Regions from separate parts of the Prauserella sp. PE36 genome, predicted to be linked through region 2. Evidence: riboswitches for the same ligand, from Rfam matches in the RefSeq annotation. Region 2 holds a riboswitch; the other holds the start of a gene.
What was found. Region 2 has a riboswitch for thiamine pyrophosphate ahead of thiC (phosphomethylpyrimidine synthase ThiC). Riboswitches for the same ligand answer to the same signal wherever they lie in the genome.

Region 1: linked by a shared signal. The riboswitch ahead of DI005_RS35775 (thiamine ABC transporter substrate binding subunit) and the one ahead of thiC (phosphomethylpyrimidine synthase ThiC) in region 2 are both predicted to bind thiamine pyrophosphate.

The regions. Positions count from the first base shown of each region.
Region 1 covers NZ_QEQT01000110.1:102,630-118,236, reverse strand. The annotation lists gene DI005_RS35840 (DNA recombination protein RmuC) at 1-519, opposite strand, end outside; gene DI005_RS35835 (exonuclease SbcCD subunit D) at 691-1,857, shown strand; gene DI005_RS35830 (AAA family ATPase) at 1,854-4,829, shown strand; gene DI005_RS35825 (methylated-DNA--[protein]-cysteine S-methyltransferase) at 4,858-5,364, opposite strand; gene DI005_RS35820 (DNA-3-methyladenine glycosylase 2 family protein) at 5,361-6,899, opposite strand; gene DI005_RS38805 (hypothetical protein) at 6,898-7,299, shown strand; gene ychF (redox-regulated ATPase YchF) at 7,336-8,418, shown strand; gene DI005_RS35800 (hypothetical protein) at 8,448-8,678, shown strand; gene DI005_RS35795 (TetR/AcrR family transcriptional regulator) at 8,723-9,358, opposite strand; gene DI005_RS35790 (dihydrofolate reductase family protein) at 9,463-10,008, shown strand; gene DI005_RS35785 (hypothetical protein) at 10,468-10,734, opposite strand; gene DI005_RS35780 (4a-hydroxytetrahydrobiopterin dehydratase) at 10,813-11,103, opposite strand; TPP riboswitch at 11,136-11,247, shown strand; gene DI005_RS35775 (thiamine ABC transporter substrate binding subunit) at 11,278-12,330, shown strand; gene DI005_RS35770 (iron ABC transporter permease) at 12,306-13,961, shown strand; gene DI005_RS35765 (ABC transporter ATP-binding protein) at 13,961-14,974, shown strand; gene DI005_RS35760 (ABC transporter permease subunit) at 15,170-15,607, opposite strand, start outside.
Region 2 covers NZ_QEQT01000111.1:63,227-78,833, reverse strand. The annotation lists gene DI005_RS37065 (AIM24 family protein) at 1-51, opposite strand, end outside; gene DI005_RS37060 (TIGR00266 family protein) at 58-735, opposite strand; gene glp (gephyrin-like molybdotransferase Glp) at 808-2,013, shown strand; gene DI005_RS37050 (phosphatidylserine decarboxylase) at 2,296-3,027, shown strand; gene pssA (CDP-diacylglycerol--serine O-phosphatidyltransferase) at 3,031-3,996, shown strand; gene DI005_RS37040 (AAA family ATPase) at 4,021-6,258, shown strand; gene DI005_RS37030 (LytR C-terminal domain-containing protein) at 6,516-7,190, opposite strand; gene DI005_RS37025 (DUF3263 domain-containing protein) at 7,187-7,510, opposite strand; gene DI005_RS37020 (peptide deformylase) at 7,640-8,209, shown strand; gene DI005_RS37015 (S1C family serine protease) at 8,305-9,219, shown strand; TPP riboswitch at 9,255-9,384, shown strand; gene thiC (phosphomethylpyrimidine synthase ThiC) at 9,379-11,022, shown strand; gene thiD (bifunctional hydroxymethylpyrimidine kinase/phosphomethylpyrimidine kinase) at 11,022-11,846, shown strand; gene DI005_RS37000 (TDT family transporter) at 11,814-12,914, opposite strand; gene DI005_RS36995 (LysR family transcriptional regulator) at 12,985-13,905, shown strand; gene DI005_RS36990 (PstS family phosphate ABC transporter substrate-binding protein) at 14,027-15,607, shown strand, end outside.

The DNA of each region.
Region 1 (15,607 bases), on a different contig from region 2:
GCCGTAGATCGCGTCGGCCCACCGCTGGTAGCCCTTCGCCGCGAGTTCGGCCGCCCTCGACCGCAGGTTGCGGACGTGGACCCGCAACGCGTCGAGCCGCTCCTCGGGGTCGTCGGTCTCTACGGCCTCCGCCCAGCACGCCATGCTCGCCTTGGCGTCGACGGGGACGGACCGGTCCCCACCGACCCGCAGGACCATGTCCGGCTTCGCGGCTCCGCCGCCCGCGAGGTCGGTCTGCAGGGTGAAGTGGAGGCCCTCGCGCAGTCCGAGCGCGCGGGCGGTCTCGATCAGCACCTGCTCGCCCAGCTCGCCACGACCGCTGATCGAGGCGAACGCGACCTCGTAGCGGCGCAATGCCGTCTGCTGTTCGTCCACTCGCGCCCGTTCGACGTCGACCTGCCGCGCGGCCGCGTCGGCCCGGCGCATGCCGTCCTGGTACAGCCGCCACAACATGACGACCGCTCCCGCCAGCAGCAGGGCGACCACCACTGCCGCCGTGGCGAGCACCGTCGAACCCACGGGCGCGCTCCCTTCCTTCTCGTCGGGCCGATCCCGGCTCGTGATCGACTGAACGCATCATGGCGCACGCCACCGACAAAACCGGCCACGACCCGACTCGAACACACGTTCGAGTGACACGCCGGTCGTTTGTACCCCGTTCTGTCGGCCTGGCGTCCTAGCTTTGATCGCGTGCGGATGCTGCATACCTCGGACTGGCACGTCGGACGGACTTTCCACGGTGCCGACCTGCTCGCCGAGCAGGAGACGGTCCTGACTCACCTCGCCGACCTGGTGGCCGGCGAGGCGGTCGACGTCGTCCTCGTCTCGGGTGACGTCTACGACCGTGCGGTGCCGTCCGCCGAGGCTGTGCGCGTGGCCACTCGTGCGATGAAGCGGATCAGGGAAGCGGGCGCGCAGCTCGTCATCACGCCCGGCAACCACGATTCGGCGGCGCGGCTCGGTGCGTTCGCCGACTTCGCCGCGGCCGGTGGTCTGCACCTGCGCACGACGGCGGCCGAGCTGGCCGAACCGGTGGTGCTCGAAGACGACCACGGACCGGTCGCGCTCTACGGAATTCCTTATCTGGAACCGGAAATCGTCCGCCATGCACTCGGGGTGCCGCAGGCGCGCGGGCACACCGGCGTGCTCACCGAGGCGATGCGCCGGGTCACCGAGGATCTGGCAGGCAGGGAGCCCGGAACGCGATCGGTCGTGTTGGCGCATGCCTTCGTCACGGGCGGCGTCGGCAGCGACTCCGAACGCACCATCGCGGTCGGTGGTGTCGAACAGGTCCCCGGCTCCGTCTTCGACGGTGTCGACTACGTCGCACTCGGACACCTGCACGGAGCGCAGACGCTCGCGGAACACCTGCGTTACTCGGGAAGCCCGCTCGCGTACTCGTTTTCCGAGACGGCGCAACGGAAATCGGTGTGGCTCGTCGACCTCGACGCCGACGGACTCGCCGGAGTCGAACGGCGCGACCTTCCGGTGCCGAGGCGGCTTGCGACGATGCGGGGCCTGCTCGCCGACCTTCTCGAAGCCCCGGAGTACGCCGGGCTCGTGGACTGCTTCGTCTCCGCGACGCTCACCGACCGCGTGCGGCCGGTGGACGCCATGCGCAGGCTGCGAGAGCGGTTTCCCCATGCGGTGCACCTGGATTGGCAACCGGAAGGCGGCCAGGCGACCGTGCTCCGCTACGCCGAGGCCGTGCGCGGGCGGTCGGACTCCGAGATCGCGAGCGGCTTCCTCGACGACTGCCGGGGCGCCCCGCCGAGCGAGCGCGAACACGCACTGCTCACCGCGGCACTCGAAGCCGCGGGCAAGCGTGATCCCGAACAGGACGGTGATTCCCGATGAGACTCCATCGGCTCGAGGTCACGGCTTTCGGCCCGTACGCGCGGCGCGAGGTCGTCGACTTCGACGCACTCGGCGCGGACGGGCTCTTCCTGTTGCACGGCGACACGGGCGCGGGCAAGACCACGTTGCTCGACGCCGTCGCCTTCGCTCTCTTCGGCGCGGTGCCCGGAGCCAGGGGGGAGGTCAAGCGGCTGCGCTGCGACATCGCCGACAACGACACGGGTACCGAGGTGGTGCTCGAGCTGAGTGTGCAGGGATACCGGCTCCGGCTGGTGCGCAGCCCCGAATACCAGCGTCCGAAGCGGCGTGGTGACGGCTTCACCACCCAGCAGGCCACGGCGTCGCTGACGTGGCTCGGGGAGGCGCCGCACGGGCAGCCCGCCGAGGGCATCACGCGCATCGACGAGGTGTCCCGCACCGTGCAGCGCCTGCTCGGGATGAACGCCGAGCAGTTCTTCCAGGTCGTGCTGTTGCCGCAAGGAGAGTTCGCACGGTTCCTGCGGGCCGACACCACCGAGCGGGAACAGTTGCTGGAGCGGCTGTTCGGCACCCAGCGCTTCGCCGACGCCGAACGTTGGTTCCGCGAACTGCGCACGGCACGGGGACGGGAGCTCGACCGGCGCAGGCAATCCGTGCGCGAATGGCTCGCCCGCCTCGCGCAGGCGGCGCGCGAGGAGCCACCCGAGGGCGCGGGCGAGGAATGGGCGAACGTGCTCAGGCGGCGCGCGGCCGAGGCGGTCGCGGCAGCCCGCGAGGAGGAGCGGCTGGCGAGTGCGGCGCGCGAGCGCGCCGAGGCGAAGCTGCACGAGCGCAGGACCGCGGCGGAGCGCGTGCGCCGGGTGCGGGCGGCGCGGCAGCGGATCGCCGCGCTGGACGAGCAGGCGAACGAACGCGCGCGGTGGGCCGCCGAGCTGGCCTCGGCGCGGCGCGCCGTCACCGTCACGGGGCCCGCGGCCGAGGCCGACCGGCAGAACCAGCGGTTCGAGCGAGCCCGCGCCGCCGAGGCCACCGCGCGCGAGGCGCTGGTGGCCACCGGGTTCGCCGAACCGGACAGCCCCGTGGCGGTGTTGCGCGAGCGGGCGGGGTCGCTGCGGGAGGAGGCGGGCGCGCTGGCGGGGCTCGTCGCCGAGGCCGAGCAGCAGGAGCGGGACCGCAAGCGATTGCGGGACCTCGTGGAGACGGCGACCTACGCCACCGCGCAGGCCACGGCGCTCGGCGAGAAGCTGCAGGGCCTGCCCGAGCGCGCCCGGGAACTGCGGCTGCAGCGTGAGCAGGCGGCCGAGGCCGAGGTGCGGCTCGACGGCGTTCGGGCACGCGAGTCCGAGCTGGTCGGCGCCCTCGCCGATGCGAAGGAGGTTCCCGCGCTCGAGCGAGCCGCCGCGGGGGCCGTCCGCGCGGAACAGGAGGCCACCGACGCCTACAACACGGCCAGGACGGTGCTGCTGGACCTGCGGGAGCGGCGGCTCGCCGGGATGGCGGCCGAGCTGGCGACACGGCTCGGCGATGGCGAGCCCTGCCCCGTGTGCGGGTCCGCCGAGCACCCCGAACCGGCTACGGCGACGGCGGACTCCGTCGGCGAGGCGGACGAGGCCGCCGCGGCGGAGCGCGAACGCGCCGCCGAACAGCACCGCGCTGCCGCCCTCACGGCACGGCATCAGGCCGAGAGCACGCTCGCCGCCGTACGCGAGCGGCTGGGTGGGAGGACGCCGGAGGAGCTCACCGACGCACTCGCCACGGTGCGGACGGAGCTTGCCGAGCTGACCACGCTGGCCGACCGCAAGGCTCGGCTGGACACCTCCGTGCGGGCGGTCGAGGCCGAGTATGCCGAGTTGACGGCCCAGCGCGCTGAGGCCGAACGGTCGGCGGGCGCGGCCGAGGAGCAACGACGGACGCTGGCCGAACGCGTCGAGGAGCGTGAGCGCAGGCTCGACATCGCGCGCGGCAAGTTCGCCGATGTCGGTGAGCGCAGGAAGCACCTGGTCGCCGTGGTGGGCGCGCTCGACGCGCTCGCCGAGGCGCGGACGGTCAGGGCGACCGCGAAGGAACGGCTCGACGAGCAGCGGACCGCGCTCCGCGACGCGGTGCGGCAGGCCGGGTTCGCCACCGTGGAGGAGGCGCTCGCCGCCGCCCGCACCGAGGCCCGCGTCGCCGAGCTGGAGCGGGCGCTTGCCGACGCGGAGGCCGAGGAGAAGGCCGCCCGCGCAGTGCTCGCCGAGCCCGAGCTGGCAGGGGTGTCACCGGACGACGAGGTGGACACCGAGACGGCCAGGCTGGAAGCGGACGAGACGAGGGCGCGGGCCGAGGGCGCCGTCGCCACCCTGCGCGCGGCCACGCAACGGGCGGAGGAGGTGGACGGGCTCGTGGAGCGGTTCGCCGCCGCGCTCGCGGAACTTGCTCCCGCCGAGGAGGAGTTCGCGGAGCTCGACGCGCTCACCGATGTCGTGAACGGGCGCGGGCAGAACTCCCGCAGGATGTCGTTGCGGTCGTACGTGCTCGCGGCCCGGCTCGAGGAGGTGGCCGTGGCGGCGACGGTGCGCCTGCGCTCGATGAGCCAGGGGCGCTACTCGTTCGTTCACTCCGACGCCGCCGGTTCCCGTGGCACGCGAGGTGGCCTCGGCCTCGACGTGCTCGACGACTACTCGGGGGCGGTGCGGCCCGCCAAGACGTTGTCGGGTGGCGAGTCGTTCCTCGCCTCGCTCTCGCTCGCGCTCGGCCTCGCCGACGTGGTCGCCGCCGAGACCGGCGGGGCGCTGCTCGACACGCTGTTCGTCGACGAGGGCTTCGGCACGTTGGACGGGCAGACGCTGGACGTGGTGATGGACGTGCTCGACGAGCTGCGCGCGGGTGGGCGGGTCGTCGGGCTGGTGTCGCACGTCGAGGAGCTGCGCCAGCGCATTCCCACCCGGTTGCGGGTACGCAAGTCCCGAGCCGGATCCACGATCGAGCTGGGGGGAGGGATGACCGCTGCCTGATATCGCTTGGCTTCGCGGCCGGTGAGCCTCAGCCGACAGCCGCCTCGTGGTCGAGCAGCCAGCGTTTGACGTCGAGACCCCAGCGAAAGCCGCCGAGCGCCCCGCCGATCCGGTACACGCGGTGGCAGGGCACGAAGAGTGCCGCCGCATTGCGTGCGCAGGCCAGCGCGGCACCCCGGATCGCGGACGGTCTGCCCGCGAGTGCGGCGAAGTCGCTGTAGGTCTGTGGCTTTCCGGCCGGGATCGTGCGGAGGACGTCCCAGGCGTGCTGGAGGAACTCTCCGGAGCGCTGCCGGACGGGGATGAGGTCGATGGCGTCGAGTTCACCCCGGTGGTATCGGCGCACGGACCTGCTGACCGGGCCGAGGTCGCGCCGTCGGACCAGCTCGGTGGGCCTGAGCGCAGGGGAGATCCCGTCGACGAGCTCGCCGGGGTCGGCGGTCCAGCCGGAACCGAGCACGGCTCCGTCGGCCGCTACCACGGCCGTGAACGGGCCAATCGGGGTGTCCTGTGTGGACCAGTGGGCAGTGCTCATGGTGCTTGGCCAATGCCTTTCGTGCTGGTGGGGGCGCTCGCGCGCCAGAGGTACATGCCCGCGTAGGACCGCCAGGGCCGCCAGGCCTGCGCTCGTGCGGTGAGTGCGGCGGGCGTGCCGTCGAGGCCGAGTGCGGCCGCGCCCTTGCGGATGGCGAGGTCGCCGTCGAGCAGGACATCGGGCTGGCCGAGCACACGCATGAGCACGTAGTCGGCCGTCCACGGGCCGATGCCGGGTGCGGCCAGCAGCTCGGCACGCAGCTCGGCGGCTTCTCGGCCGACGTGGACGTCGAGGTCGCCGGAGGCGATCGCGGTGGCGACGTCGCGGATGGCCTCGATGCGCCTGAGCGGTCCGCGTAGTACCTCGGTCGCGTGCTCGGCGATCGCGGCTGCGGCCGGAAACAGCAGGCCGGGCTCGCCGTCGGTGGCTGTCACCGGCTCGCCCAGCTCGCTCGCGAGCCGTCCGGCGGCCGTGCGAGCGGCCGCGACCGAGACCTGCTGCCCGAGCATCGCGCGTAGGACGAGCTCCGTGCCGTCGACCGCGCCCGGTACCCGCATGCCCGGGATCGCGCTGACGAGCGGGGCCAATGCGGGGTCGGCGCCGAGGACCTGCCTCACGGCCTCCGGGTCGGCGTCGAGGTCGAGCAGCCTGCGGACCCGCGCGACGGCGTTGCCGAGGTCGCGGACGTCGGTCAGCCGCAGGTCGCACTGGACGTATCGCTCGGCCGGGGTCAGGCGGACGAGCCCGGTGCCGTGGGGCAGGCGCAACGTCCGGCGGTAGCCGTCGGTGACGTCCTCGACGCCGGGGACCGCGCGGGCGGCGAGGAACGCGAACAGGCCGTCGGCGTCGAACGGCTCGCGGAACGGCAGCCGCAGGGTCAGCCGGGCGCCTGCCGCCGACGGCTCGTCGCGGGGACCCGCCTGCTCGCGTTTGCCCGCCGCGGCCGCGCGCAGCTGAGTGGGCGTGGTGGCGAACACCTCGCGGATCGTGGTGTTGAACTGGCGCACGCTCGCGAACCCGGCCGCGAACGCGACATCCGTCAGCGGCAGCTCGGACAGCTCGATGAGGAGCCGGGCCGAGTGCGCGCGGTGAGCCCGCGCGAGCGCGAGCGGTCCTGCCCCGAGCTCGGCGGTGAGCACGCGGCCGAGCTGGCGTTCCGAGTAGCCGAGCCTGCGTGCGAGCCCTGGTACACCCTCGCGCTCGACGGTGCCGTCGGCGATCAGGCGCATGGCGCGCGCGGCGAGGTCGGCGCGGACGTTCCACTCCGGTGACCCGGGGACGGCGTCGGGCAGGCAGCGCCGGCAGGCACGGTAGCCACGCGACTGTGCCGCCGCCGACGTGGGGAAGAACTCGACGTTGCGGGCCTTCGGGGTCATCGCCGGGCACGAGGGACGGCAGTAGATGCCTGTCGTGCGCACGGCCACGATGAACTGCCCGTCGAAGCGGGCGTCACGCGACATCACGGCGCGATAGCACCGTTCGGTGTCGTGCCACAGGCTCTGGTTCGCTGGAACCGGAGCGATGAGCTGCGTCATGACCGCGATCCTGCCACCAGGTCAAAGCCTCGACTGGCGGAAATCGGACATTACCGCGCTGCATGCGGCGCGGGGCGTCCGTAATGTCGGGACCATGACGGTTCGATCTGGAAAGCGCCAAGTCCGCACTTTCGCCGCCATCGTCGCCGCCGTGGGGGCGATCGGCTTGGCCTCCGCGTGTGACGAGCCCGCCCAGGATGACGACGGTGGTACGCAGCAGGAGGAGAACGGCGGCCAGAACGGCGACGACGACGGCCAGGACGACAACAACGACAACGACGACAACAACGAGAACAACAACAACGACAACAACGACGACAACGAAGACGACGGCCAGGGCGGCAACGACGACAACAACGACGACCGCAACGAGAACGACGACGACAACAACGACGGCTGACGGGCGCCGGCCGGACGGCACGTACACTCCGTTGTCGTGAGTCTGACCCTCGGCATCGTGGGATTGCCCAACGTCGGCAAGTCCACCCTCTTCAACGCACTGACGCGCAACGACGTGCTCGCCGCGAACTACCCGTTCGCGACGATCGAGCCCAACGTCGGGGTCGTCCCCCTGCCGGACCCGCGCCTGGACAAGCTCGCCGAGCTGTTCTCCTCGGCGAAGACCGTTCCGGCGACGGTGTCCTTTGTGGACATCGCGGGCATTGTGAAGGGTGCGTCGGAGGGCGCCGGTCTCGGCAACAAGTTCCTCGCCAACATCCGCGAGGCCAACGCCATCTGCCAGGTGATCCGGGTCTTCGACGACCCGGATGTCGTGCACGTCGACGGGAAGATCGACCCGCTGTCCGACATCGAGACGATCAACACCGAGCTGATCCTCGCCGACCTGCAGACGCTCGAGAAGGCGTTGCCCAGGATGGAGAAGGAGGCGCGCACGAAGAAGGAGGCCCGGCCCGCCCTCGAGAACGCGCGGCGCGCGAAGGATGTCCTGGACTCCGGCCGAACGCTCTTCTCCGCGCAGAAGGAGATCGACGCCGAGGGCCTCCGCGAGCTGAGCCTGCTCACGACCAAGCCGTTCCTCTACGTGTTCAACGCCGACGAGGGCGTACTCGGCGACCAGGCCAAGCGCGACGAGCTGAGCAAGCTGGTCGCCCCCGCCGACGCCGTCTTCCTCGACGCCAAGGTCGAGGCCGAGCTGCTGGAGCTGGACGATGAGGAGGCCGTGCGCGAGCTACTGGAGTCGGTCGGCCAGGCCGAGCCCGGCCTGTACGCGCTCGCGAGGGCCGGCTTCCACACGCTCGGCCTGCAGACCTACCTGACGGCGGGGCCGAAGGAAGCCCGTGCGTGGACGATCCCGCAGGGCGCCACGGCGCCGCAGGCGGCTGGCGTGATCCACACCGACTTCGAGCGCGGGTTCATCAAGGCCGAGGTCGTGTCGTACGACGACCTGGTCGAGGCGGGCTCGATGGCGGCGGCCCGTGCGGCGGGCAAGGTCCGCATGGAGGGCAAGGACTACGTCATGGCCGACGGCGACGTGGTGGAATTCCGCTTCAACGTGTAGTCGAGTTCCGGTCACGGATCGAGACTGCCTTGGAGCCGTATCGCGACAGTCGCGCGATCCTGTCCTTCGACGATGCTGCCGCAGAGCAGTACGCGGATGTGCTCGTGGCACGCGAAGCGGCGGGCCTTCCGATCAGCACGGCCGATGCGCAGACCGCGGCGATCTGTCTGGCGCACGACGCTACTTGCGCGACGCGGAACCTCAAGGATTTCGCGCACACCGGTGTCGATCTGCTCGATCCGTGGAAACAGCAGCTGTGACCAGGTCGGCGATCGAGGTCGTCGCGCACGGCTCCGGCGGACGGTCAGGAGCGGGTCGCGGATGCCGCGTAGCGGGCGGCCATCGTTCGAGCCGCCTCGTCGATGACGCGGAGGACTTCGTCGTCACTGAGCGACCAGTTGGCATGGACCAGGCGTGGCCAGAAGACGACGGTGGCGATCATCCCGAGGAACTGCGGTGCTGCCACGTCCGGATCGTCGACGTTGGCGTTTCCTGCCGCGTTCTCGGCCTTGAAGTAGCGCTTCAGGGCCGCGAGGACGGGCAGGGTGCCGAAATCGAAGGTGCGCTCGCGCAGCTCCGGGAACCTCGGGGACTCGGCGATCACGAGCCGGATCAGGTCCGCCATCCGGGGGCGGGCCAGCAGTTCTGCGTACGCCATGCCCAGGGTGATCAACCCTGCCTGGAAGTCTCCTGGTGGAGGGTCGATGAGTTCCCCGTCCGGTGTGTCACCCGCTGCGAGCACGGTGGCCTCGAAGAGCTCCGACTTCGTCGGGAACTGCTTGAACAGCGTCGCCTTGGACACCCCGGCACGTTCCGCGACACGCGCCAGGGAGGTCCGGTCGTAGCCCGACTCGAGGAACAGGTCCGCGGCCGCATCGAGGATGGCCGCCCGGTTGGAGGCGGCGACCTGGCGGTGGTACGCCGAGATTTCTCGCGACATGTCCCCATTGTGCCACGGAGGTGAGTTGATTGACTCACCTCTCAGCGAGGCCTACCCTCGTTGAGGTGAGTCGATCGGCTCACCTCAATTGGAAGGTGCGGACAATGGCACGGGTGATCATCCACGCAACGGTGTCGCTCGATGGATTCATGGCCGACAGCGACGGCGGGACCGACTGGATGTCCGGCTTCCCCATCGCGCCCGAGGACGAGGAGCTCGTCGAGAAGGTCACGAAAGAGATCGGCGCGGTGGTCGGGGGAGCGAACAAGGCGCAGACGATCGAGGACGGAGAGGTTCCGTATGGAGGCAGCCTGCGGGTGCCGGTCTACCTCATGACTCACAGCGCTCACGAACCGGTCGAGAAGGATGGTGTCACCTACACCTTCGTCGTCGACGACATCGAGCGGGCGGTCGAGTTGGCCAAGCAGGCGGCCGGAGACGACAAGTCGGTGAGTCTCTTGGGTGGCAGCATCGCGAGGCAATGCCTGGCGCTTGGGCTGGTCGACGAGATTCAGCTGCACGTCGTGCCGATTCTGCTCGGCAAGGGCATCTCGCTATTCGCCGGCCTGGACAGGCGCGTCGACCTCGAGCGCGTCGAGACCGCCGCCTTTGCCGGCGAGGCGCACGTGCGCTACCGCGTCCGTTCCTGAGTGATCTCCGGAGAAACGGGGCCGGTCACTGCGGCGGCCTTCGGTGGCGACAAACGCCTGTCGCGGATGGCGCTCTCCGTGTTCCACGGCCTGAACGGCATCGATCACACCGCGCCGGAGCACGATTCGCGACCTCGTGGTCGGCGCCTCCACGGCGTCCTTCCGTGTCCCGAGATCGCGGCAGGTTCACCGCCTTGACGCGAGCACGCTAGCGCCGAGGCGCCGGGCGGACCGGGCGCCTCGGCTTCGGCGTGTGGTGGCTCAGCCCGCCGCGGCGAGCAGGATCACGAACAGAAGGGTGACGGTGACCGCGAACGCGGTCACGACGGCCTGCTGACCCGGTGAGAGAACGGGGGCGCGGTTCATGTGGTCCCCAAAATGACTGGTGGTGGGCGATTCACCCCTGACAGCGCCTGACCCGTCCCCGTTGTTAGCTTCGGCGGTGAACTGTGGGCCAATTCACAATCGACGGCCTTTCGCGGTGTAGAACAGCACCGCGCCCGCCAGCGCGATGATGAGTGCGAATGCCCCACCGCCCACCACGAGCGCCTGCGTGATGTCGCTGCCCTCTGCGGTGGCCGCTCGCTCCCGGGTCTCCGCTGCCGCGGGCAGCGCCCCGACGCCGAAGACCATCAGCATCAGCAGCCCCGAGACGATCGAGAGCCTGCGATGGGACGTGGCACCCGAGACTCCGGATGTGTTGACAGCGTTGCTCGAACGGCTCATCGCGCACTCCCTTCCACCCTCTTGCGGCTACCCGGACAACGCGCCACGACACACCGGAGGTTGCCATCCCGGCGGAGATCACATCTCGTCGATCACCCCGTCGATCTCGGCGGCGAGGGAGATGTCCTTCTCCGTGATGCCGCCCTCGGAATGGGTGCTGAGCCGGAAAGTCAGTGTGCGCCAACGGATGTCGATGTCCGGGTGGTGGTTCTCGTTCTCCGCGATCTCGGCGACGCGGTTCACCACCTGGATCGCCTGTGAGAAGGAAGCGAGCTTCGCCTCGCGCCGGATGGCGTCACCCTCGCGCTGCCATTGGGGCAGGTGCCCCAGCGCTTCGTCGATGCGTTCGTCGTTGAGTACGTCTGCCATGCGTCCATGGTGGTACCGAGGCGAGTACGCTGCACGTTTGCCACGGGAGTCCGGCGAAGGCCGGGCTGAGAGGTGGGCGAGAGCCCACGACCGTTCGCACCTGATCCGGATCATGCCGGCGCAGGGAGGCCCCACTCCTTGCCGGGACGACGCCGGTCACGACAAGGAGGGTTGATGAGGTTCCTTCGTGCGGCGGCCGCACTGTCACTGGCCGGGCTGCTGACCGCGGGTTGCACCCTGACGGGTGGGAACGACGACCAGGAGGCCGAGGGTCCCACCACGGTCACGCTCGTCACGCACGAGTCGTGGGCGGCCCCGCAGGAGGTGCTCGACGCATTCGAGCGGCAGTCCGGCATCCGCATCCGCGTGCTGAAGGAGGGCGACGCCGGTGAGCTGACCAACAAGCTCGTGCTCACCAAGGCCAACCCGATCGCCGACGTCGCCTACGGCGTCGACTCGACGTTCGCCTCACGCGCGCTCTCGGAGAACGTCTTCGAGCCCTACACCAGCCCGGAGGCCGACCGCGGCCCGCAGCGGTACTCGGTGGACTCGCAGCACCGGCTCTCCGCGGTCGACGTCGGCGACGTGTGCGTGAACATCGACACCGGGTGGTTCGCCGAGCGCGGCCTGCCGGAGCCCGCGACGTTCGACGATCTCGCCGACCCGAGGTACCGCGACCTGCTGGTGGTGGAGAACCCCGCGACGTCGTCGCCAGGGCTCGCGTTCCTGCTCGCGACCGTCGCCCGTTACGGCGAACAGGGCTGGACGGAGTACTGGCAGCGCCTGAGGGACAACGGCGTGCAGGTGGTGAGCGGCTGGACCGAGGCGTACACGCAGGAGTTCTCCGGCTCCTCGGGCCAGGGCCCGAGGCCGATCGTGGTGTCGTACGCGTCCTCGCCGGCCGCGGAGATCGGCGACGACGGCAAGCCGCGCACCAAGGCTCTGCTCGACACGTGCTACCGGCAGGTCGAGTACGCCGGGGTGCTCGCGGGCGCCAAGCACCCCGACAAGGCCGGCAAGGTCGTCGACTTCCTGCTCTCCCAGCAGTTCCAGACCACGGTCGCCGAGAACATGTACGTCTACCCGGCGCGGGAGGGTGTGGCGTTGCCGTCCGGCTGGGCGCAGGCCGCGCCGCTGCCGGAGGACCCCGCGTCGCTGCCCGGCGAGCAGGTGCAGGCGGGCCGTGAGCGGTGGATCGAGCAATGGCGCGCGCTGCTGGAAGGCTAGGAAGGCCAGGACTCCGCGCGGGTCCGCGAACCTCGGCCGCGGGCGTCACGGCGCTCGCGGTGGTGCCCATCGCGTTCCTCGTGGTCTTCTTCGCGTGGCCGGTCGTGGCGATCCTGCGGCTCGGCTTCACCGACGGCGGCGTCGCCAAGGCACTCGTCGAGGCGCAGACGTGGCAGCTCGCCGCGTTCACCGTGGCGCAGGCGGCCGCCGCGACCGTGGTCGCCGTCGTCCTCGGCTTCCCCGTCGCCTTCCTGCTGGCGCGCGTGCGCCTGCCTGGGACGGCGCTGGTCCGCACGTTCGTGCTCGTGCCCTTCGTGCTGCCGACCGTGGTGGTGGGGCTCGCGTTCCGGGCGCTCTGGCCGGACGGCGGAGTGACCACGATCGTGCTGGCCAACGCGTTCTTCAACGTCGCCGTGGTAGCGCGCACGGTCGGCGGCCTGTGGGCGCACCTCGACCGGCGGGCCGAGGACGCGGCGAGGGCGCTCGGCGCGTCGCCGTGGCGGGCGTTCCGCACGGTCACGCTGCCTGCGCTCGCTCCGGCCGTCGCGTCGGCGGCCGCGGTGGTGTTCCTCTTCTGCGCCACCAGCTTCGGTGTCGTCCTCATGCTCGGCGGGTCGCGCTACCGCACGCTGGAGACCGAGATCTACCTGCGCACGGTGAACCTGCTCGACCTCTCCGGCGCCGCCGCGCTATCGCTCGTCCAACTGGCCGCCGTGCTCGCCGCGCTGGCCATCGGGGCGCTGGCGCGCAGGCGCAGGGAGACCGCGGTGCGGCTGCGGTCGAAGGCCGAGACGGCGCGCCGCCCGGAGGGTCGCGAGTGGTGGGTCGTCGGAGCGGCGTTCGGGGTGCTCGCACTGCTGCTGGCACCGATCGTCGCGCTCGTGCTGCGGTCGGTGTCCTCACGCGACGGCTGGAGCCTTGCCGGTTACCGCGCGCTCGCGGGCAGCGGTGAGGACGGCACGCTCGGCGTCACCGGCTGGGACGCCGCGCTGAACTCGCTGCGCACGGCGTCCGACGCGACCGTGCTCGCGCTCGTGATCGGCGTGCTCGCCGCCGGGACCCTCGTGGCGCTGAGGCGCTCGCCGGGGCGGGGAGCGCGCGCGACGGGCGAGGCCATGGACGCCGCCCTGATGCTCCCGCTCGGGGTGTCGGCGGTGACGGTCGGCTTCGGTTACCTGATCACCCTCGGCGAACTGCCCGGTGACCTGCGGACCTCGCCACTGCTCGTGCCGTTCGCGCAGGCGTTGGTGATCATCCCGCTCGTGGTGCGGATGGTGCTGCCGGTGCTGCGATCGGTGGACGAGCGCCTGCGCCAGGCCGCGGCGACGCTCGGAGCGAGACCGGCCCGGGTGTGGCGCGAGATCGACCTCCCGCTGGCGGCCCGCTCGCTCGCCGCGGCCGCCGCGTTCGGCTACGTCGTGGCGCTGGGCGAGTTCGGCGCGACGAGCTTCCTCGCCAGGCCCGACGCCCCGACGCTGCCGGTGGCGATCGGGGCGCTCGTGAGCAGGCCGGGCGAGCTGAACAGCCAGCTGGCCTATGCCTCGTGCACGTTGCTGATGCTGGTGACCGTGCTCGTGGCGACGTTGATCGAGCGGTTGCGGGCGCCGCAGGCGCAGGTAGGGGAGTTCTGATGCTGACGGTCGACGGGCTGACGGTGACGTACGGGTCGTTCACGGCCGTGCGCGACGCCGCGCTGGAGATCGCCGACGGTGACGTGCTGGCCCTGCTCGGGCCATCCGGCTCCGGCAAGTCCACGCTGCTGAGGGCGATCACCGGCCTGGAGCCCGCGGCGACCGGATCCGTGCGCTGGGACGGCGCCGATCTCGGGCGCGTGCCCGTGCACCGGCGCGGCTTCGGACTGGTGTTCCAGGACGGGCAGCTGTTCCCGCATCGCGACGTCGCGGCCAACATCGCGTTCGGCCTGCGCATGCACGGCGTCGCCAAGCCGGCGCAGCGGCAACGGGTGCGCGAGTTGCTGGAGCTCGTGGGGCTCACGGGCTACGAGCGGCGCAAGGTCACCGAGCTCTCGGGTGGCGAGGCGCAGCGGGTGGCGCTCGCGAGGGCGCTGGCGCCGAGGCCAAGGCTGCTGTTGCTCGACGAGCCACTGTCGGGGCTCGACGCGGAGCTGCGCGAACAGCTCGCCCTCGACCTCGCCCAGGTGCTGCGTCAGGCCAAGATCACGACCCTGCTCGTTACCCACGACCAGGAGGAGGCGGTGACGCTCGCCGACCGGCTCGCCGTGCTCGACGGCGGGCGGATCCAGCAGATCGGCGACGTGCTCGACGTCTGGCGCCGCCCGGTCGACGAGCGGGTCGCCCGGTTCCTCGGCGTGACGACGGTGCTGCCGGGCGAGGCCGCGAACGGCACCGTCACCTCCGCGCTGGGCGAGGTGCGCCTGCCGTGGGCGCCGGACGGCGCGGTGTCACTCGGCCTGCGGCCCAACGCCGTGCGGGTGGCGGCCGACGGGGTGGGCGCCGAGGTGCTGAGCAGGGTGCACCGGCGCGATCACGTGCGCCTTTCGGTGCGACCGGACATGGGACCGGCGCCGCTGGACGCGGTGGCCCCGATGGCCGAGCCCGCGCGGGCAGGCGAACGCGTCCGGCTGGCGCTCGACCCCGACGGCGTGGCGGTCATCTCGAGGTAGGGCGCCCCGCGGGTGGCGCCGCGTCGTAGAGCCGGATCGCCGCTTCGACGCGGTGCAGAGATGAGCCCGGCCGCAGTAAAGGCCACCTTCACTGCGTTGAATCAGACTCAGCGGCGCGGAGCACCTCCGTCTGGGTGGTGGAGGGAGACGGGCGGGCGCAGGCAAGGTGGCCTTTACTGCGGTCAGCCGCACCGGTCAGCCGTCCTTGGTGCTGAGGCGGGCGTAGGCGAGCGACAGTGCGATCGCGATGTAGCACCCCGCCCGCAGGGCTCCCTCCGCCAGCGCTCCGCCCGGCATCGGGTCGCGCAGCACGTCGCCGAGGTCGGTCCAGGAGTGGTTGAGCAGGAACGGGTGCAGCCAGTCGAGCGCGTCGAGCAGACCGAGCACCGAGAACACGATCACGCCGCCGAGGACGGAGGCGAGCACCACCATCGGGTGCTCGGTCCACGCCGAGATCGCCAGCGCCACCGCGCCCACCGCCCACAGTTGCAGCGCGACCCAGCCCGCGGCGATGGCGACCTTGAGCAAGGCGGCGGGGAACGAGAGTGTGGTGCCCGACAGTGTGAACAGCGAGCCGGTTCCGTTGATCACCAGCCCGGTGAGCACACCGGTCAACGCCATCACCACCGTGGC
Region 2 (15,607 bases):
CACGATCCTGGCCACTCCGAAGGCCGGCGTGTGCCGCGTCTGCACCTGCACGACCGGCTACCGCGACGGCACCTGCGCGACGACCCACGCCGCGAGCGCCGAGGGATTGCGCGTCTGGGTGAGGATCTGCCCTGGGCCCGCGAAGTCGAACACGAAGCCCTCACCGCTCTTCAGCGTCTGGACCAGACCAGAGGAGACCTTCCGCAGCTGTGACTGCACGGTCTCGGCGTAGGCCACGACGTGCCCGGAGTCGATCGTGACCATCTCGCCCTGCTGGAGGTTCACCACGTCCATGGCGCCGTAGCAGGCGACGAGGAGCTGGCCCTGGCCGGTGGCGTGGGTGAGGAAGCCGCCCTCACCTCCGAAGAGCTTGCCGAAGCCGCCCCATTTGGTCTCGGTCTGCACGCCGTAGGACGAAGCGAGCCACGACCCCCTGGTCACACACCAGCCGGTGCGCCCGTCCAGGTTGATCACCTGGATGTCCCCGGGCAGGTGCGCCGCGACGTCGACCCAGCCCCCGTTCTGCGGTGCGGTGTAGGTGGAGATGAACAGCGACTCGCCGGCGAGGAACGCGCGGCCCAGCCCCTTCATGACCCCGCCCTGAGCCTGCGACTGGACGTGCACCCCGTAGCTCGTGGCGGCCATCGCACCGGACTCCACCTGCGCGGGCTCGCCGGGAGCCAGCACGAGCCTGGCGACGGCGAACGACGGCTGGTGCCGGAGCTGTACCTGCATGGACCCTCCCCTGTTGCGCATTTCGGCGGGGAAAGTCTTGCACGGGCGCCGAGCCGGGGGAGGATGGTCCGCGTGATCTCCGTCGACGAACACCGCGCCACCGTGACCGAGCTGCTCGGCACGCGGCCCGCCGTGGAACTGCCCCTCGCCGACTGCGCCGGCCTGGTGCTGGCCGAGGACGTGCGGGCGCAGGTCTCGCTGCCGCCCTTCGACAACTCCGCCATGGACGGTTACGCGGTCCGTTCGGTGGACGTCGCGGGCGCCACTGAGGACACGCCGGTCGAGCTGCCGGTCAGCGAGGACATCCCGGCCGGGCGCACCGACGTGCCCGCGCTGCTGCCGGGCACAGTGGACCGGATCATGACGGGCGCGCCGATGCCCACGGGCGCCGACAGCGTCGTGATAGTCGAGCGCACCGACGGCGGCACCGGCAAGGTCCGGATCTTCGCGAGCGCGGCGCCCGGCGCCCACATCCGGCGTACGGGCGAGGACGTCGCCGCGGGCACGGTCGCGCTAACGGCAGGCACCGTGCTGGGCCCCGCTCAGCTGGGGCTCGCCTCCGCGGTGGGCATGGACCGCCTGGCCGTGCACGCCCCGCCGAAGGTCCTCGTCGTCTCCACCGGCACCGAGCTGGTGCTGCCGCCGGAACCGCTGCGCCACGGCCAGATCTACGAGTCCAACAGCGTGATGCTCGTGGCCGCGCTCAAGGCGCTCGGAGCCAGGGTGGAGTCGGTGCGCAGCGTCGCCGACGACGTCGAGCGGTTCCGCGCGGCCATCGAGCCGAGGCTCGCGGACGTCGACCTCGTGGTGACCTCGGGCGGGGTAAGCGCGGGCGCGTACGAGGTGGTCAAGGACGCACTGACGGGTGCGGGAGTGCAGTTCTCGAAGGTCGCCATGCAGCCGGGCGGGCCGCAGGGCTGCGGGCGCTGGAACGGGGTCCCCGTGGTGACGCTGCCCGGAAACCCCGTGAGCGTGCTCGTGTCGTTCGAGGCCTTCCTGCGGCCCGCGCTGCTCGCCTCGCTGGGGCACACCGGCGTCGACCGGCAGCACGTGCGGGCCAACCTCACCGAGTCGCTGGAGTCGCCCAAGGGCAAGCGGCAGTTCCGCCGCGGCTACTACACCCACAGTGAGGGCCAGGTCACCGGCGTCGTGGGGCCGAGGGGTGGCCCCGGCTCACACCTGCTGGCCGCGTTCACACAGGCCAACTGCCTCATCGTGCTACCGGAGGACATCACGGGGGTGGCCGAGGGCGACGAGGTGGACGTCCTCCTGCTCTGAGCGGTCGGGAACCACCTCATCACCGCGACCGTTTGTAACGTTTACCGCACGCGGGGTTATCTTGGCTGGCCTCCAGGGCTTAGGATCGGCCATCCGTGGCCGGGTGGCGTACGGCGTCGGGGGGCGCACGCCACCCGGCCCGTCCAGTTCTCGATCTTGGCGTAGCGTGGTGCATGGCAGTCCCAACGGACGATATGGGAACTTCGACCGAATGAGCCGCTCCGGCCCGCAGCACGCACCCCAGCGGGCGCAGGCCGTCTGAGCAGCGGAAGAGAAGAGTTCGTGAGCACCTCACACGCATCGCCGGACCGCGAGGCGCAGGGCCACACCCTCGGCCACGCCCTGCAGCTCGCCCGCGAGACCCTGCCGCCCATGCACCCGGCGGGCAGGCCCTTCGTACTCGGTGGCGCCGTCGCCACGCTCGCCCTGCGCAAGGTCTCCAAGCGCCTGGGCCTGCTCGCCGGGCTCGGGACGCTCGCGACGGCCGCGTTCTTCCGCGAGCCGCGCCGGGTGCCCCCCGCTCGCGACGGCCTCGTGCTCGCGGCCGCCGACGGCCTCGTCTCCCTCATCGAGGAGGCCGTGCCGCCCGCCGAGCTTGGCCTGCCCGACGAGCCGAGGACGCGCGTGAGCGTGTTCCTCTCCGTCTTCGACGTGCACGTCCAGCGCGCGCCCGCGACCGGCAAGATCGAGCGGGTCGCCTACCGGCCCGGCAAGTTCCTTTCCGCCGACCTCGACAAGGCCAGCGACGAGAACGAGCGCAACTCGGTGCTGCTGCGCACCGACGACGGCCACGAACTCGTCGCGGTCCAGATCGCCGGCCTGGTGGCCAGGCGCATCGTCTGCCAGGTCGGCGAGGGCGACCAGGTCGCCGCCGGCTCGACGTACGGCCTCATCCGGTTCGGCTCACGGGTGGACATCTACCTGCCGCCGGGCAGCCGCGTCCTGGTCGGCAAGGGCCAGCGCACCATCGGCGGCGAGACGCCGATCGCCGAGCTGCCGTCCGGGAGGAGCTGAGCCATGGCCACGCCCGGCGTGCGGCTGCTACCCAACGCGATCACCGTGCTCGCGCTCTGCGCGGGGCTGTCGTCCGTGCAGTTCGCGCTGGTCGGCAACTACGTGCTGGCGATCGGGGCCATCGGGGTCGCCGCTGTGCTCGACAGCCTCGACGGCCGGATCGCCCGGCTGCTCGACGCGACCTCCAAGATGGGCGCCGAGCTCGACTCGCTCTCCGACGCGATCTCGTTCGGCGTCGCGCCCGCGCTCGTGCTCTACGTCTGGCTACCGGAGTCGAGCCGGTTCGGCTGGGTCGCCGCGCTGATCTTCGCCGTGTGCATGGTGTTGCGGCTCGCGCGGTTCAACACCTTGCTCGACGACACCGAGCAGCCGCCGTACGCGAGCGAATTCTTCGTCGGCGTACCGGCCCCGGCGGGCGGGCTGCTCGCCCTGATGCCGGTGATCCTGACCCTGGAGTTCGGCGAGAGCTGGTGGTCATCGGAGGGCGTGGTCTGGCTGTGGACCGTCGCCGTCGCCGGACTGCTGATCAGCCGCATCCCGACGCTGTCGCTCAAGAAGCTGCGTGCCCCGGCCAAGGCGGTGGCGCCGCTGCTCGTCGGCGTCGGCCTGCTCGCCGCCGCGATCATCCAGTACCCACTGATCGCACTGGCCAGCGCGCTGCTGCTCTACCTGGCTCACATTCCCTACTCGGTGCGCCGCTACCACTGGCTGGCCAACCACCCCGAGGCGTGGGACGTCCCGCCGCGCGAGCGTCGCGCCATCCGCAGGGCCCGCAGCCAGCGGCGGCTCGGCCTGCGCAGGCCGCGGTTCCGCCGGGTCGCCGGTGCGGCGAGGCGGGCGGTCATGCGCCCGCGTACGCCCACGACGCCGCCACCCCACGTGCCGAGGGTCTACGCGCCCGACGCCGCAGGCCGGGCTCCCCGGCGGCGCAACTGGCGGCGGATCGGCCTGCGCCAGCGCGGCGACTGACCGTTCCGCCCTAAGGTTGAGGACGTGACGTCGCCCCAGATCGCATTGACCATCCGGCACACCCCGTCCGCGCTCGACTCGCGCCGAGGGGTCGTCCGCCTCCACCCCGAAGTGCTCGACGCACTGGGCCTGCACGCGTGGGACGCCGTCCGGCTCACCGGGGCGAGGGTCAGCGCCGCACTCGCTGCGCCGGCCACGGGCGAGACCGCACCGGGCGTGGTGCTCGTCGACGACGTCACGATGGCCAACCTCGGCGTCACCGAGGGCGCCGAGGTCGTGGTGGCGCCATGTGACGTCACGGTCGCCCGCACGGTCACGGTCTCCGGCTCACGCATGGCGAGCATGTCGCTCAACCCCGGCACGCTGCGGCTCGCGCTGATCGGCAAGGTGCTGACGGTCGGCGACGCGGTGTCGTTGCTGCCGCAGGACCTCGCCCCGGCGCCCGGCGCCGACATCTCCGCGGTGCGGGGGCAGCTCTCCCGCGCCATCGGGGCCTCCTGGACCAGCGAGCTGCTGACCGTGACGGCCACCGAGCCGTCCGGGCCCGTCGCCGTCGGGCAGTCCACAGTGGTCAGCTGGCGGGGAGCGCCCACGGCCCCCGCTGCCTCGTCGGAGGCGCCCTCCGCCGTCACGCCCGCCCCGGTAGCCGCCGAGATCGTCGCCGAGGAGGCCGAGGAGACCGAGGAGGCGCCCCCGCCGATCGCGGACCTCGCGGGGCAGGGCGCCGTTGCGCGCAGGCTCGGCGAGTGGATCGACCTGGCGTTCCATCGGCCGGACCTGCTCGCCAAGCTCGGCACGTCCGGCAAGCTCGGTGTGCTGCTGTCCGGCCCCGAGGGCGTCGGCAAGGCCACGCTGGTGCGCTCGGTCGCGCACGCGGAGCGGGTCCGGGTCGTGTGCCTTGCCGCGCCCACGGTGGCAGTGCTGGAGCCGGACGCGGCGCTGAACCGCGTGGCGCAGGCCGTCGAGGCCACGGTGTCCGGTGACGGCGCCGGGGTGCTGCTGATCACCGACATCGACGCCCTGCTGCCCGCACACCAGCCGCCGCCCGTCGCGACAGTGATCCTCGACCGCCTGCGCGCGGCGCTCGGCCGGGAGGGGTTCGCACTCGTCGCCACCACCGCGCGTTCCGAGTCCGTCGACCCTCGGCTGCGCGGCGTCGACCTGCTCGACCGGGAGCTGATGCTCGGCCTGCCGGACGCACGGGTGCGCACAGAGCTGCTGCGGATCCTGCTGCGGGACACGCCCGTGGAGTCCGGCGTCGACTTCGGCGTGATCGCCGAGCGCACGCCCGGGTTCGTGGCCGCCGACCTCGTCGCGCTGCGCCGGGACGCCGCATTGCGGGCGGCACTGCGGCATCGCGACGACGACGCAGAGCCGCGCATCGCCGAGCAGGACCTGCTGGACGCGCTGGAGTCCGTGCGTCCGATCTCGATGTCGACTTCGGACACGCTGGCGACGGGCGGGCTGACCCTCGACGACGTGGGCGACATGACCGAGGTGAAGCAGTCGCTGACCGAGGCGGTGCTGTGGCCGCTTCGGTACCCGGACTCGTTCTCCCGCCTCGGGGTCGCCCCGCCGCGCGGCGTGCTGCTCTACGGGCCGCCCGGCAACGGCAAGACGTTCCTCGTACGGGCGCTCGCGGGCACCGGCGCGCTGAACGTGTTCGCGGTCAAGGGTGCCGAGCTGATGGACAAGTGGGTCGGCGAGTCCGAGCGGGCCGTGCGGGAACTGTTCCGGCGCGCCGCCGAGGCGGGGCCGTCGCTGATCTTCCTCGACGAGGTCGACGCGTTCGCGCCCCGGCGGGGGCAGTCGAGTGACTCCGGCGTGTCCGACCGGGTCGTCGCCGCGCTGCTGACCGAGCTCGACGGCGTCGAACCGCTGCGCGACGTCGTGGTGCTGGGGGCGACCAACCGGCCGGAGCTGGTGGACACCGCTCTGCTGCGGCCCGGACGGCTGGAGCGGCTCATCTACGTACCGCCGCCGGACGCCGAGGCGCGCGCGGCGATCCTGCGGTCGAGCGCGCGGAACACCCCGCTGGCGTCCGATGTGGATATCGACGAGCTGGCGGCGAGCCTGGACGGCTACTCCGCCGCCGACTGCGCCGCCCTCATCAGGGAGGCCGCGCTCACCGCCATGCGCGAGTCCATGGAGGCCGCCGAGGTCACGGCCACCCACCTGGCGAAGGCCCGCGACGCCGTACGCCCGTCCCTGGACCCGGCCCAGCTGGCCGCACTGGAGGCCTACGCGAACCGCAACCGCTGACCCCGCGCGAGTCCCCCGCCCAAGCCCGCGAGTTGCCCGCTCAGGTCCGCGAGTCCCCCGCTCAAGCCCGCGAGTTGCCCGCTCGGGTCCCCGAGTTGCCCGCTCGGGCCCGCGAGTTGCCCGCTCGGGTCGGTCTGTTCCGTCCGCGTTCTACCGGAGCGGGGAACTCGCAGTCCGGAACGCAGGACTCGCAGTCCGGAGCGGGGGACTCGCGGGCGGGAGCGGGGGACTCGCGGGCGGGAGCGGGGGACTCGCGGTTACTTGCCCTTGCTGGCGCCCTGGTAGTCCATGGTCACGATCACGATCACGCCGGCGCTGGAGTCCTTGATGCCGTCGAAGCGGGGTTCCACGCGGAGCCCGAACGCCGCGGCCAGCGCACGCGCCGCCTCCTCCTCGCCGGTGCCGGGGCGGTAGTAGGCGGTGCTGGTGGGGATGATGCCCGAGGGGTAGTTCGCCACCTGCACGACGTTCCAGCCCTGCGAGCGGAAGTCGTCGGCCGCCTGGGAGGCCAGGCCCTTGATGTTGCTGTTGTTGTAGACGCGCACACCGACCGACTGCTGCGCGGCGATCTGCTGGTCGTCGCCGCTCTGACCGTTGCCGGTGCCGTCACCGTCACCGTCGGCGCCGTCGCCGTTGCCGCCGGGCGCGGGCGTGTCACCGCCGGGACGCGAGGTCGCCGACCCCGGTGCGGAGGGCTGACCGGTCGTGGTCGAGGGCGACGCCTGGCCCGACGTCGGCTCCGGCCCCGAGGTGCCGTTGCCATCCGTGGGCGACGGCTGTGCCTGCGAGGTGGTGGGCTCCGCGGTCTCGTCGGGCTCGCCGTTGCCGGTCAGCAGCGTGATGCCACCGACGAGGGCCGCGACCAGTGCGACCGCGAGCAGCCCGAGGCCTGCCGCGCGCATCGGCCTGGACAGCCCGTCGAAGATGCTCATGGCAGTTCAATCCCCAACCGCCGTGCCGCGCGGGTGCGCTGCCGTGCGGCGCGCATCTTCCGCAGTCGCTTGACCAGCATCGGGTCCGCGCGCATGGCTTCCTGCTTGTCGATGAGCCGGTTCAGAATCTGGTAGTAGCGGGTCGGCGACATGCCGAACAGCTCGCGGATCGCCTGTTCCTTCGCCCCGGCGTACTTCCACCACTGACGTTCGAACGCGAGCACTTCCTGCTCGCGTTGCGACAGTCCCTCTGCGGGTTCACCGGCTGGGGCGGGCGGGGACGGCTGGCCGTTCTTGGCCATCGACTCCGCGGCGTCCATCTGGCTCCTCGCAATCTCGGCGAAATCACACGGCTGTCGTTCCGCGACGCCATTAGATCACGGGCTCCCCGCTCGCGCCCGTACCATGCCCGGCGCGTCCTGGCCCACGATCGCCTAGCATTACGGCCCGTGACCATCCACGCCATCCGCATCGCCGGCGATCCCGTCCTGCACACGCCCACCCGCGAGGTCGAGAAGTTCGACGCCGAGCTGGCCACCCTCGCCGAGGACATGTTCGAGACGATGTACGCGGCGGAAGGCGTGGGGCTCGCCGCCAACCAGATCGGCATCGACCTGCGGATCTTCGTGTACGACTGCCCCGACGACGAGGGCGTCCGGCACAAGGGCCTCGTGGTCAACCCAAAGCTCGAGACCTCCGAGATCCCCGAGACCATGCCCGACCCGGATGACGACTGGGAGGGCTGTCTCTCCGCACCCGGCGAGTCGTACCCGACGGGACGGGCGAAGTGGGCCAAGGTCACCGGCTTCGACCTGGAGGGCAACCCGATCGAGGTCGAGGGCACGGGCTACTTCGCGCGCTGCCTGCAGCACGAGACCGACCACCTCGACGGCTACATCTACCTCGACCGGCTGGTCGGCCGCCACGCGCGTGCGGCGAAGAAGATGCTCAAGGCGAACAAGTGGGGTGTTCCGGGCAACAGCTGGGTGCCCGAGCCCAGGCCGGTCCCCGAGGACTGACACCCCGGCTTCGCCCAGGGCGAACGCGGGGCACGCCGCCGCGAACCGAGCGCACAATCGAGTGTGTAACGGTGTAATCGAGGGCGGTGGACGCGGTGACCGATGCCGAAGCGTTCGACGCGTACTCCCGCACGGTGAGCGCCGTGGCGCGCACGGTGACCCCGCACGTCGCGAGCGTGCGGCTCGCGCGCGGCGGCGGGTCCGCGGTCGTGTTCGACGAGGGCTACCTGCTCACCAACGCGCACGTGGTCGGCCGCGACCAGCACGGAACGGCGACGTTCATCGACGGCGCCGAGGCTGACTTCCGGGTCGTGGGAGCGGACCCGCTCTCGGACCTCGCGGTGCTGCGGGTGCGTGGGCAGGCGCCCGAGCCCGCTGAGCTCGGTGACGCCGACCGGCTCGTCGTGGGCCAGCTCGTGGTCGCCATCGGCAGCCCGCTCGGCTTCTCGGGATCCGTCACGGCGGGCGTGGTCAGCGCGCTCGGCCGCGCGCTCCCGGTCCGGCAGGGCAGGACCGCGCGGGTGATCGAGGACGTGATCCAGACCGACGCCGCGCTCAACCCCGGCAACTCCGGCGGCGCGCTCGCCGACTCCGCCGGCCGGGTCGTCGGCGTCAACACGGCCGTCGCCGGGTTCGGGCTCGGCCTCGCCGTTCCCGTCAACGCCACCACGCGGCGCATCATCGACACCCTGCTCGTCGAGGGCCGCGTGCGCAGGGCCTACCTCGGCGTCGTCGGCGTGCCGTCGCCGTTGCCGGACGACGTCGCCGAGCGCACCGGGCAGACCGCCGGCGTGCGCGTGGTGGAGGTCGTCGCCGGAGGGCCCGCCGACCGCGCCGGACTGCATTCGGGTGATCTCGTGCTGACGGTCGCGCGCTCCCCCGTCTCCGACGCACAGGGCATCCAGCGTCAGCTCTTCGCCGAGGTCATCGGGACGCGACTGCCGGTGACGGTCCTGCGCAACGGCGCGATGGTTGACGTCTACGCCACACCGACCGAACTTGTGGGTTGAGGTCTGCGTCGCCGCATGGCATGGTCGGTGGGACAACCGAACATCGCGGGAGCTCGCGCCTTGGCGGGCTGAGAGGGCGGCTGGTGTCCATTTCGTGGACCCGGCGCCGCCGACCGCAGGAACCTGACTGGGTAATGCCAGCGTAGGGAGTGACTTCTTTTGACGACCCTGGAGAACAACGCCGCCGTGCAGCCGACCGTCACCACGGGTCCCATCACCGGTTCCCGCAAGGCTTACGTCCACACCGAATCCGGCCTGCGTGTCCCCGTCCGCCGCATCGATCTCTCGAACGGCGAGCACTTCGACGTGTACGACACCTCCGGCCCCTACACCGACCCGGACGCCGTCATCGACGTCCACAATGGACTACACCCGATGCGCTCCGGCTGGATCGACGGCCGTGAGCACCGCACCCAGCTAGGCTGGGCGAAGGCCGGCGTGATCACGCGCGAGATGGAGTTCATCGCCGCGCGCGAGCGCGTCGACCCCGAGTTCGTCCGTTCCGAAGTGGCCAGCGGCCGGGCCGTGATTCCGGCGAATCGCAAACATCCCGAGTCGGAGCCGATGATCATCGGCAAGAACTTCCTCGTCAAGATCAACGCCAACATGGGCAACTCGGCCGTGTGGTCGTCGGTCGAGGAGGAGGTGGACAAGATGGTGTGGGCGACCCGATGGGGCGCCGACACGATCATGGACCTCTCCACCGGCAAGCGCATCCACGAGACCCGCGAGTGGATCCTGCGCAACTCGCCCGTGCCCGTCGGCACGGTGCCGATCTACCAGGCGCTGGAGAAGGTGAACGGCGAGCCGGAGAAGCTCACGTGGGAGATCTACCGCGACACCGTGATCGAGCAGTGTGAACAGGGTGTCGACTACATGACCGTGCACGCGGGCGTGCTGCTGCGGTACGTCCCGCTCACCGCCAACCGCGTCACCGGCATCGTGTCGCGCGGAGGGTCGATCATGGCCGCGTGGTGCCTCGCGCACCACCAGGAGTCGTTCCTCTACACGCATTTCTCGGAGCTGTGCGAGATCCTGCGGGACTACGACGTCACGTTCTCGCTCGGTGACGGCCTGCGTCCCGGCTCGATCGCCGACGCCAACGACCGCGCGCAGTTCGCGGAGCTGGAGACCCTTGGCGAGCTGACCCACATCGCCCGCGAGCACGACGTGCAGGTGATGATCGAGGGCCCCGGTCACGTGCCGATGCACAAGATCAAGGAGAACGTGGAGCTGGAGGAGAAGCTCTGCGGCGAGGCACCGTTCTACACCCTCGGTCCACTCGCGACGGACATCGCGCCCGCCTACGACCACATCACGTCCGCGATCGGCGCGGCGCAGATCGGCTGGTACGGCACCGCGATGCTGTGCTACGTCACGCCGAAGGAGCACCTGGGCCTGCCCAACCGCGACGACGTGAAGACCGGAGTGATCACTTACAAGATCGCCGCGCACGCCGCCGACCTCGCGAAGGGACACCCCTACGCGCAGGAGTGGGACGACGAGCTGTCCAAGGCCCGCTTCGAGTTCCGCTGGCACGACCAGTTCAACTTGTCGCTCGACCCGGACACCGCACGTTCGTTCCACGACGAGACGCTGCCCGCCGAGCCCGCGAAGACGGCGCACTTCTGCTCGATGTGCGGGCCGAAGTTCTGCTCGATGCGCATCACCCAGGACGTGCGCAAGTACGCCGAGGAGCACGGTCTGTCCTCTGTGGAGGCCATCGAGGCCGGAATGCGCGAGAAGTCGGAGGAGTTCGGCGAGCACGGTAACCAGGTGTACCTGCCGGTGGTCGACAGGTAATGAGCGCGACCCCGAAGACCGCCCTCACCATCGCCGGATCCGACTCCGGCGGTGGTGCCGGCATCCAGGCCGACCTGCGCACCTTCTTCGCGTGCGGGGTGCACGGGATGACCGCCATCACGGCGGTCACCGTGCAGAACTCGCTGGGAGTACAGGGATTCAGCGAGGTGCCCGTGGACGTCGTCACCGCGCAGATCAGGGCGGTCGCCGGCGACATGGGCGTGGACGCGGCCAAGACCGGCATGCTCGCAACGGCCGAGATCATCCACGCGGTCGCCGAGACGCTCGACGAGGTCCACATCGGACGGCATCACGAGACGCCGTTCGTGGTGGACCCCGTCGCCGCGTCGATGCACGGAGACCCGTTGCTGCGGGAGGAGGCGCTCGAGGCGATCCGCACCGAGCTGCTTCCCCGGGCGACGCTCGTGACGCCGAACCTGGACGAGGTGCGACTGCTCACCGGAGTTGCGGTGACCGACACCGGCAGCCAGCGCGAGGCGGCAGACGCGCTGCTGGAGTTCGGCTCGCAGTGGGTGCTGGTCAAGGGCGGGCACATGTACGACAACCCCGAGTGCGTCGACCTGCTCTCCGATGGTGTGCAGTACGTCGAGCTGAAGGGGCCCCGGCACGACGTCGAGCACACGCACGGCGGCGGGGACACGCTGGCCTCGGCCATCACGGCGTCGCTGGCAAAGGACCTCGGAGTGCCCGATGCGGTGTCGGCCGGCAAACGGTTCATCGAGCGATCCGTCGCCGAGGCGTACCCGCTCGGCGAGGGAATCGGCCCGGTTTCACCGTTCTGGCGACTGGACCACGAGGCGTGAGGTGCGGGCGGCGACGGTCGCCCACGCCACCACCAGCAGCCCGTAGAGCGCAACGGCGACCAGGCTGAACAGTCCGGAGTGGACCCTGGCGGCCAGCGCGCTCGTGCCCGTGACCACCGTGCCGAGCGGGAACGTGAAGCTCCACCACGTGAGCGCGAAGGGCAGCCCCGCACGGATCGTGCGCAGGGTCAGCGCGGCGGCCAGCACCAGCCACATCATCGCGAACCCCCACGTGGGCACCCCGTAGAGCAGGCCGAACGCGGCCGCCGCCGCACCGTAGGGCGCGGACAGGGCGCTCTCCGCCACGGTGCCGAGCAGGTTCGCCGCGGTCACCGACTGGCCCAGCGGGCCGAGCACGATCCACACGGTGGGCACGGTCGCGGCGGCGCCGGTCTTGTGCTGCACGAGCCGCTGCCACACCAGCGGCAGGAGGCACAGCGTGGCGAACAGGCTGATGCCGAACATCGCGTAGCAGGCCAGCAGCATCGCGGTGCGCGCTCCGCCCGCCGGCAGGTGCGGGACGAGCAGCGCGCCGTTCGCGGCGGAGACCATCGGCGGCACCACCGGCATCAGCCAGCCGGCGAACGTGCTCTGCGGCGTGAGGTCGTGGGTGGTCATCATCCGGTACGGGATCCACACGGTGGTGACGAGCCCGAGCAGCGTGCCCGCGCTCCACAGCACCCAGTCGATCGCGAGCGCGGCGCCGAGGCCGAGGATGTCCTGGCCCAGCAGCAGGGTCCCGGCTCCGACGGTCACCAGCGCCATCGGCGGGGCGCCCCAGAACTGGGCGAGCACGGGGTCGTGGGCGAACCCGCGTGCGACGGCGCGGTGCCGCGTCCAGAGCACACCCCACGCCGCAGTGAGCCCGAGCAGCACGAGTGCCGCGAGCACCCAGACGACGGTGGCCACGGCGCGCAGCCCTGGGAACTGGGCGGGCAGGGTCACCGCGGCGTTCGCCACGATGCCGGTGCCCATCACCGAGGCGAACCAGTTGGGCCCGAAGCCCGTGACGCGGGAGGCCCGCGGGGCGGGCGGCGCGGCAGGCGGGGCGGGGAGGGTGCTCGTCACCCCTTCACGATGCGGTCACCCTGCCCAACCTGGTAGTCCCCGATCAGCGATGGATGCATAGGCTACGGTTATGCCTTTGCCATCGAGAGTGACCGACCTGACCAGCTTCGACCTGCTGCTGAGCGTCGCCGAGCTGGGCAGCATCGGCCGCGCGGCGAAGGCACACGGCATCTCCCAGCCCGCGGCGAGCGCCCGGCTGCGGCAGCTGGAGCGGCAGGTGGGCGTGCCGCTGCTCGAACGAGCCACTCGCGGAGCGCGGCTGACGACGGCGGGTGAGCTGGTGGCCGGCTGGGCGCAGCCGGTGGTGGAGCGGGCCGCCGACCTGGAGGCCGGGATCGCCGCGCTGCGCGCCGACCGGCACACGCACCTGCGGATCGCGGCGAGCCTCACCGTCGCCGAGTACCTGCTGCCGCGCTGGCTGATCGCGCTGCGCGCGGCCGATCCGGACACGGTGACCGCGCTCAGCTCGGGCAACTCGCACGAGGTCGCCGAGCAGGTGCTCGCGGGCGATGTCGACCTCGGCTTCGTCGAGGGTCCCGAGCTGCCGCCCGGGCTGCGGGCCGCCGACGTGGCGACCGACGAGCTGGTGCTCGTGGTCGCCCCGGGCCACCGCTGGGCGTCGCGACGACGCCGCCCGCGCGCCGCCGAGCTCGCGGGAACCCCGCTGGTGAGCAGGGAACCGGGTTCGGGCACGCGGCAGGCGTGGGAGTGGGCGCTGCAGGCGTGCGGGGAGACCGAGCTGGCGGCGCCGCTGCTGGAGGTGTCGTCCACCACCGCGATCAAGGCGGCGGCCATCGGCGGCATCGCCCCCGCGGTGCTCAGCGCGCACGCGGTGGTGCCCGAGCTGGACGCCGGAACGCTCGTGCGCGTGCCGGTACCCGACCTCGACCTGCGCAGGAGGCTGCGCGCGGTGTGGCCGTCAGGGCAGACGCTGCGCGGGCCCGCCGCCGACCTGCTCACCATCGCGCTGCGCAGCCGGACCGAGGGGTGAACGCCCGATGAACGAATGGGTCTTCCCGGCAACACCGGCATGATCCGCTCCTAGGCTTGTTGATCCACAGCGAGCCGAGGAGTGAGCGCCGGGAATGAGTCTCGGACAGAGGTTGGAGTCGATGGCCGAGCTGCTCCTCTCCAACCAGGGCAGCCTCGTACTCGGGATCGCGGCACTGCTCGCCGTCGTCGCACCGTTCGCCGACCGCTACGTCATCCGGCGCAAGCGCCTGTACTACCGCGTCCAGTACAACTCGAAGCTCGGTCTCAGCCCCGTCGACCTCAAGGACGCCGACAACACCGTCAAGCACGCCGACACCGAGCTCCAGCCCATCGCGGAGCTGCTGGACCGCATGAGCATCGTCGTGATCCGCGTGCGCAACACCGGCATCGACGACATCACAAAGGACGACTTCGACGGCACCCCGCTGGAGTTCACCTTCGGCGGCAGGGTCATCTGGAACGCGCGGATCTCCGAGCCCTCCGTGGAGACCCACCGCAAGCAGCTCACCGACGGCCTGGAGTTCTTCAGCACCACAGAGTCGAACGGCGCCAGGGAGCAGCACAACTCCCTCGACGCGGTGCGCACCACGCTCCGCCAGAAACTGCTGGCCTGGTGGCGCAAGCCGCCGGAGCAGCGGGAGCCTGCCCCGCCCGCGCAGGCCCCGCAGTGGGACGGCGTGCGGCTGCTGGACCTGAACCTGGTGCGCAAGGAGAAGTTCAAGCTCGTCGTGGTGCTGCGCGAGCCGGACCACAACCGCAAGGGCCCGCTCACCAAGGCCGTCGAGTGCTCGGGACACGTCTCGGGCGGGCGGATCCTCGATGAGCGCACGCAACGCAAGGCCACGTGGCCGCGCGTCACGGCGACGCTCGGCATGCTGCTCACCGGGGCGCTCATCGCAACCCTGATCGCCGGCGCGTCCCGCTCCGAGACCGAGCCCGGGCTCGCGTGCGCCGACGGAGCGCTGCGGATCGTCGGCTCCAGTGCGTTCTCCCCCATCGCCGCCAACATCGCGCAGGGCTACACCCACGCGTGCGGCGCGGCCGAGGTGAGCGCCGTGGCGACGGGCAGCATCAACGGGGTGCGGATGCTCGCGGCCGCCGACGAGGACGAGAGCGAGGAGCTCGCCGCGCTGTCGGACGGCGAGACCGGCGTGGCGACCGACGAACTCGTGCCACACGCGGTGGCGGTGATCGTCTACACGGTGGTGGTCAACGACTCCGTCGGCGTGGAGACGCTGACGCGGGAGCAGCTCGCCGGGATCTACTCCGGTCGCTACCGGGACTGGAACGAAGTCCGCGCTGGACCGTCGCTGCCGATCCGCATCGTGGGGCGTGGCCAGGAGTCCGGGTCTCGGCAGACGTTCGAGCGCACGGTGCTGGGCGCGTCGGAGGGCGGCCTGACATCGGACTCCTGCGAGCGGGCCGACCGGGGCGCGCCCGCGCCGACGATCCGGTGCGAGCGCGGCACCGAGGCCGAGGTGGTGGGCGAGATCGCGGCCACGGGAGGGGCGATCGGCTATGTCGACCTTCCCTCCGCCAACGACGCGCAGGCCGACGGGCATCCCATCGAGATCGTGGAGCTGGACGGCGACTACCCCGACGCGAGCACGGCCTCGCAAGGCTATCCTTTTTGGACGATCGAGTACCTCTACACCAAGGGCGTTCCCGCCGAAGGGACCGTCCTGCGGACGTTCCTCGAC